DNA from 2 places in the Paraburkholderia sp. RL17-347-BIC-D genome. Region 2 is predicted to be linked to the other one. Evidence: riboswitches for the same ligand, from Rfam matches in the RefSeq annotation. Region 2 holds a riboswitch; the other holds the start of a gene.
What was found. Region 2 has a riboswitch for thiamine pyrophosphate ahead of P0D96_RS29915 (FAD-dependent oxidoreductase). Riboswitches for the same ligand answer to the same signal wherever they lie in the genome.
Positions count from the first base shown of each region.

Region 1: it holds a riboswitch for thiamine pyrophosphate, as region 2 does, so the genes downstream of both, thiC (phosphomethylpyrimidine synthase ThiC) here and P0D96_RS29915 (FAD-dependent oxidoreductase) in region 2, are expected to answer to the same signal.

Region 1 is NZ_JARESS010000006.1:56,745-60,153, forward strand. Features, by position in the region: gene thiC (phosphomethylpyrimidine synthase ThiC) at 5-1,936, opposite strand; TPP riboswitch at 2,030-2,148, opposite strand; gene P0D96_RS10535 (GreA/GreB family elongation factor) at 2,300-2,710, opposite strand; gene P0D96_RS10540 (DUF1223 domain-containing protein) at 3,146-3,409, shown strand, end outside.
Region 2 is NZ_JARESS010000027.1:80,020-83,428, forward strand. Features, by position in the region: gene P0D96_RS29910 (ABC transporter ATP-binding protein/permease) at 1-1,029, opposite strand, end outside; TPP riboswitch at 1,410-1,533, shown strand; gene P0D96_RS29915 (FAD-dependent oxidoreductase) at 1,750-2,880, shown strand; gene thiS (sulfur carrier protein ThiS) at 2,962-3,159, shown strand; gene P0D96_RS29925 (thiazole synthase) at 3,216-3,409, shown strand, end outside.

The DNA.
Region 1 (3,409 bases), on a different contig from region 2:
AACCTTACTGCCGCTGATAAATCTCAGCGCCTTTCTTCATGAACTCGATCGACTTCACTTCCATGCCTTTCTTCAGCGCTTCGTCGTCGGTGACGCCTTGTTGCGCGGCGAACTCGCGCACGTCCTGGGTGATCTTCATCGAGCAGAAGTGCGGGCCGCACATCGAGCAGAAATGCGCGACCTTGGCCGAGTCCTTCGGCAGCGTTTCGTCGTGGAATTCGCGCGCCTTGTCCGGATCGAGACCGAGGTTGAACTGGTCTTCCCAACGGAATTCGAAGCGCGCCTTGGAGAGCGCGTTGTCACGCACCTGCGCGCCCGGATGGCCCTTCGCCAGATCGGCGGCGTGCGCGGCGAGCTTGTAGGTGATGATGCCGGTCTTGACGTCGTCCTTGTTCGGCAGCCCGAGGTGTTCCTTCGGCGTGACGTAGCAGAGCATGGCCGTGCCGAACCAGCCGATCATCGCCGCGCCGATGCCCGACGTGATGTGGTCGTAGCCCGGCGCGATGTCGGTCGTCAACGGTCCGAGCGTGTAGAACGGCGCTTCGTCGCACCATTCCAGCTGCAGGTCCATGTTCTCCTTGATGAGCTGCATCGGCACGTGGCCGGGGCCTTCGATCATGGTCTGCACGTCGTGCTTCCACGCGATCTGCGTGAGTTCGCCGAGCGTCTTCAATTCGCCGAGCTGCGCTTCGTCGTTGGCGTCGTAGATCGAGCCGGGACGCAGGCCGTCGCCGAGCGAGAAGGCCACGTCATAGGCCTTCATGATTTCGCAGATGTCTTCGAAGTGCTCGTACAGGAAGCTTTCCTTGTGGTGAGCGAGGCACCACTTCGCCATGATCGAGCCGCCGCGCGAGACGATGCCCGTCATGCGCCTGGCCGTGAGCGGCACGTATTGCAGACGCACGCCCGCGTGAATCGTGAAGTAGTCGACGCCTTGCTCGGCCTGTTCGATCAGCGTGTCGCGGAAGATTTCCCACGTCAGGTCTTCGGCCTTGCCGTTGACCTTTTCGAGCGCCTGATAGATCGGCACCGTGCCGATCGGCACCGGCGAATTGCGGATGATCCACTCGCGCGTTTCGTGGATGTGCTTGCCGGTCGACAGATCCATCACCGTGTCGCCGCCCCAGCGGATCGCCCACGTCATCTTGTCGACTTCCTCGCCGATCGAGGACGTCACCGCCGAGTTGCCGATGTTGGCATTCACCTTCACGAGGAAGTTGCGGCCGATGATCATCGGCTCGCTTTCCGGGTGATTGATGTTGTTCGGGATGATTGCGCGGCCGCGCGCCACTTCCTCGCGCACGAACTCCGGCGTGATCGCCGTGAGGCCGTTCGGACCGAACGCGCTTGCGCCGAATGCCTGGCCCGGATGTTGGCGGCCCATCATCGCCGCGAGCTTTTCGCCGTTCGGGCCACTCGTCTTGAGGCTCTCCAGATACTCGGCGCGGCGCTGGTTCTCGCGAATCGCGATGTATTCCATTTCCGGCGTGATGATGCCTTGACGCGCGTAGTGCATCTGCGACACGTTCTTGCCGGCGATCGCGCGGCGCGGCGTACGGTGCAGGCCTTGGAAGCGCAGATCGGCGGTGGCCGTGTCGGCGGCGCGTTCGCGACTGAAGTCGCTCGACAGACCCGTCAGCGCTTCGGTGTCGCCGCGTTCTTCGATCCAGGCCTGGCGCAGTGCGGGCAGACCGGCGCGGATGTCGATTTTGGCTTCCGGATCCGAGTAGGGGCCCGACGTATCGTAGACATAGACCGGCGGATTCTTTTCGCCACCGAAGCTGTCGGGCGTGTCGGCCTGCGAGATCTCGCGCATCGGCACGCGGATATCGGCGCGCGAGCCAGTCACGTAGACCTTGCGGGAATTCGGCAGCGGCGCGACAGCGGCTTCATCGACGTGGGCGTCGGCGGAAAGGAACTTCGGATTGGCGTTCATCTATATCTCCTATGCAAAGCTATGTGGGGCCGCTAAGCAGGAGACGAGACGGAAGTAGTCGGAATTCGCGAGAGATGAGGCGATAGAGCCAGGGTGCGAAATCCGTACGCTTCCCTGCGCTGGCATTATCCAGATCAGGTTCAAAGGGTATTTCTCACCCACGCAGCACGGACCTCCAACCTCCGTGCGACGCAGGACCCCCGCGTTAGCAGCGCACACGATACACCGGCCGCCCGCTGCTTGGCAACCCATCTTGAAAAGTCGGATGATGGATATAACAGCGGGCCGCCACGCACTTTTCTTGAATTGACGGGGCAGCCGGAGATGCTGCGGCAAAAATTTTGCGTTGCGCGCGAGCGTTGCTTACAGCGTGAAATCGTCGGCGGCTTCGGGTTGAAACAGGATCTTTTCCAGCTTCAGCACTTTCTCCGTGCCGCTTGGCGGCGTGAAGCGGATGCGCTCGCCGCGTTTGGCGCCGAGCAAGGCGAGGCCGGCGGGCGAGAACACATTCAGGCGGCCGTGCGAGAAGTCCGCATTGGGCGGATAAACCACGGTCCAGGTCATGTGCTCGCCGCTGGTTTCGTCGACCAGCGTGGCTTGCGAATTCATCGTGACGACGTTGGCCGGTATCTCGCGCGACTCGACGATCACGGCGCGTTCCAGCACGTCGTCGAGCATGTCTTGCAAACGCGTGTCCGCGCCGGGCGCGGCGGCGTGTTTCTCGAGACGGGCGACGTCGAGTTCGGTGAGGTAACAGGTTTTGGTCTTTTTCACGAGGGGTACTCCAATTCGATCTGCATTTGAGGGGACAGCGTGCGGATGAGATCGGCCCGGAGCCCGACAACGCGGCTCAGGCAATGGAGCGAGCAGCGTTAGATCGGGCGCCGGGCGGCGTGGAGCGGGAGCGTTCGGGACGGCTCACCGGCGCGACGCGGCATGAGTTCCGCGCGCGCGCAACCGGTTGCGCGACGGGGGCGCAAGCGGAAGAAGGCACGGGAAGTCGGAAAGCGCATCAAGGTAGCCGGCAGGTAGCGAAAGAGAGTGAAGAGGGCGCCCCCATCAATCTGAATGGGCGCGATCGAAAGCTCAATGTTAGCACGGGGTCGTGCGTCCCTCGACTCGGTCGAGTTTCAAGAAAAAAGTTGGCAACGGACTGTCATAACCGGCCGTGCGATTCGACAAACGTGCGGATCCTGATCGGAGCACGTCATGCAAACCGCCGCACCCCGCCGAGACTGTCGGCGCTTCACCCGAATCATCGCGCTCGGCCTCGCGCTGACCATGCTCGCGGCCAGCGGCCTCGCGACCGCGGCCGGCGCCATCTGCAGCGCGCATAGCCCGGCGCATCGCGTGGCGCTGGTCGAGCTGTACAGCAGCGAAGGCTGCAACAGCTGCCCACCCGCCGATAACTGGCTGAGCCAATGGAAGAACAGCGGCGCGGCGCAAAGCGTGGTGCCGTTGGCGCTGCATGTG
Region 2 (3,409 bases):
CACCGTGGCGCGCCATTCGACCAAAGTGCCGTAACTGTTGATGAACCACGAGAACGAATCGCTGACGGTGCCGAATGCGCTGGAGATCTGCATCAGCACGCCGAACGTGAAGGCGCCGGCGAAGTAGCGCGGCGCGGCGACCACCAGCGGGAAGATGATCGCGATCTGACCATAGAAGCTCAGTACGAACGTGAGCCGCTTGGTGTACTTCATCACCTGCCACCAGTTGTCGCGGATGCGGCCGAACAGCGAGTGCGCGTTCGTCTTCTCGGTGTCCATGCCGTTGTAGAAGGCGATCTGTTCGGCGTTTTCACGCAGACGGATCAGGCCGAAACGGAAATCCGCCTCGACTTTCTGCGCCTGGTAGTTGATCGGCACGAGCGGATGGCCGACCTTCTGGATGATCAGCGAACCGACCACGGCGTAAAGCGCCGCGGCCCACACCATGTAGCCGGGAATCTCGATCGGCATGCCGCCGAGCGAAATGGTCAGAGCGCCGGCGAGTGACCACAGGATCGTGATGAACGACACCAGCGTGACGACGGTGGACAGCAGGTCGAGCGTCAGCGAGAGCGTGCTGGTGGCGAATGACTGCAGGTCGTCGCTGATCCGCTGGTCGGGGTTGTCGGCGAGGCGGTCGCGTTCGATCCGGTAGAACGCGCTGTCCTTCAGCCACTCGTTCAGATAGCGCGTGGTCAGCCACTGGCGCCAGCGGAAGCCGAGCATCTGGCGCAGGTAGCGGCCGTACACCGCTAGAATGATGAAGCCGAACGCGAGCCCCGAGAACACCATCAGCAGATGCGGGAAGTCGTGCACGTTCTTGGTTTGCAGCGCGTTGTAGAAGTCGGCGCTCCAGCGGTTCAGGCGCACGTTGATCCACACCACGAGCAGATTCATCACGATGATCGCGATGAGCAGGCCCCATGCCGTTTTTCGTTCTTCGGAAACCCAGTAGGGCTTGATCAGGCTCCAGGCGGAGACTTTTTCGTCCGGCGGCAGCACGGGGGTGGCAGAGGTATTCGGTGTCATGAGCATCCTGAAGTAGTGCTGGCCCATTCGGGGCTGACCCATCGGGGCAGGCCCGTCTGCGGGCTGCCCTGCGGCGGGTTTGCGGTACATGCCCGGGCGTCGTGCTCGACGAACGCACGCCCGGGTGAGCGTCAGATTCTGGCGTGAAGCCCTTAAGCGAAAATTAATTTGCGCCGCGAGGCCCCGCGCCGGTGCCGCTGCGAACATGGCGGGACGGCGTGCCGCCCGCGCCGCGTTCGTGCGGCATCCTGTGCTGGCATTGTGCCAGAGCGCTGCCTTCGACCGTATTGATAACGTGAAAGATGGTGCCGGATCAAATTGCGCGCGACGCGGCCAGCCGCTGGTTTGCGGGCGCCGCGCCTTTTATGGTCTAATGACCTTCGACGAAACAGGGGTGCTTCGCGCACAGGCGGCATGGTTTTCATGGCGCAGCGGCGAGGCTGAGAGACACCCTTTGCACCCGATCCGGGTAATACCGGCGCGGGAAGTTTCCGGAAGCAGCCAGTCTTCCATTCCCCGCCGGGCAGCGTCCGTCATTGGATCGCGCATTGCCCGGCCGGCCTCACCCGCCGGTTTCGTCCTGGGTACGTGCGTTTTTTTGCCGTACGGAAAGGACTCGATGACCGCCTATTCTTCAGATATGTGTTTTGCTCTTCGTCACGCCGCCGTCGGCGCGCCGTGCTTCAGCTTTGCTTGCCGTCCTGAAACGGAGTGTGCGCGATGACGCGTCCTGCACAACCCGATTTCGCGGTGCTCGGCGGCGGCCTGTGCGGGCGGCTGGTGGCGTGGCGTCTCGCCGGGCAGGGGCATCGCGTGGCGCTCTATGAGCGTGGCGACGCCGCTGGTACACAATCGGCCGCGTGGGTCGCCGCGGCCATGCTGGCGCCGCTCGCGGAAGCCGCCAGCGCCGAGTTGCTGATCACGCGCTTAGGCGCGAGTTCGCTCGAAACCTGGCCGCAAGTGCTGGCCGAACTTCCTGAGCCAGTGTTCTTTCAACGCAATGGCACGCTGGTCGTCTGGCATCACGCCGACCGTACCGAAGCACCGCTGTTCGAGCGCCGGGTGCGCTCGAATGCCCCGGCTGAGTTGCTGGACGGCGGCTTCGTCACGCTCGCGGGCGCGCAACTTGGCGCCGCCGAGCCTGCTTTGGCGGGACGCTTCAATCAGGGCTGGCTGTTGCCGCGTGAAGGGCAACTGGATAACCGTCAGGTGCTGACCGCGCTGGCTGCGGGCCTCGCGCAACGTGGTGTCGACACGCACTGGAATACGCCCGTCGACGATCGCGCGCTGCCTCCCGCCCGCATCACGATCGACTGCCGCGGCCTCGGCGCGAAGCCCGTGCTGCCTACGTTGCGCGGCATTCGCGGCGAAGTGGCGCGCGTGCATGCGCCCGGTATCAAACTGACGCGGCCGGTGCGGCTGCTGCATCCACGCTACCCGCTCTACATCGCGCCGAAGCAGGACGACCTCTACGTGATCGGCGCGACCGAAGTGGAAGGCGAGGACATGTCGCCGGTCAGCGTGCGTTCCGCGCTCGAACTGCTGAGCGCGGCGTTTTCCGTGCATCCCGGCTTCGGCGAGGCACGCATTCTCGAACTGAATTCGCAGTGCCGCCCAACTTTGCCGGACCACCGTCCGGCCTTGCTGTGGGACGGTGCGCAGACACTGCGCGTGAACGGCCTGTACCGGCACGGCTACATGATCGTGCCCGAAGTCGCCGACGAAGCCGTGCGCTTCGCCGCGGCGCTGCTCGACGGCCGCATCGGCGACGCCGATGCCTTCGCCGACTGGCAGCGCGATGCGCGCTGGAGCGAGCTTTTTCAACTGGACTCCGCGCGGGAGCCGGCATGAGCGTTGCGCGACTGGTCTTTACCCAAACGAGCGCTCCACGCCACGCCGCTTTCGCCATCGACTGAAACGTATTCGAACGCCATGGACATTCATATCAATCAGAAGCCGTTGTCGCTGCCCGAAGGCGCGACTGTCGCCGACGCGCTCACCGCGTTCGGCGCGCGTCCGCCGTTCGCGGTCGCGCTGAACGGCGACTTCGTGGCGCGCACCCAGCATGCGGCGCGCGCGCTGCGCACGGGCGACAAGCTCGATGTCGTGCAACCCGTGGCCGGCGGTTGAGCGCCCGCCACGCATTGCCGGAACGCCGATAGCCGGAGACAAACAGGATTATGCAAATGACTTCCCCCCAAACCGCCGATGCGCTCACGCTCTACGGCCAGACCTTCGCGAGCCGCGTGCTGCTCGGCACTTCGCGCTATCCGTCGCTGCAATCGCTGTCCGATTCGATCGACGCGGCGCGGCCCGGCATGGTGACCGTCGCGTTGCGCCGGCAGATGAACGAAGGCGGCGCCGAAGCCGGCTTCTTCGA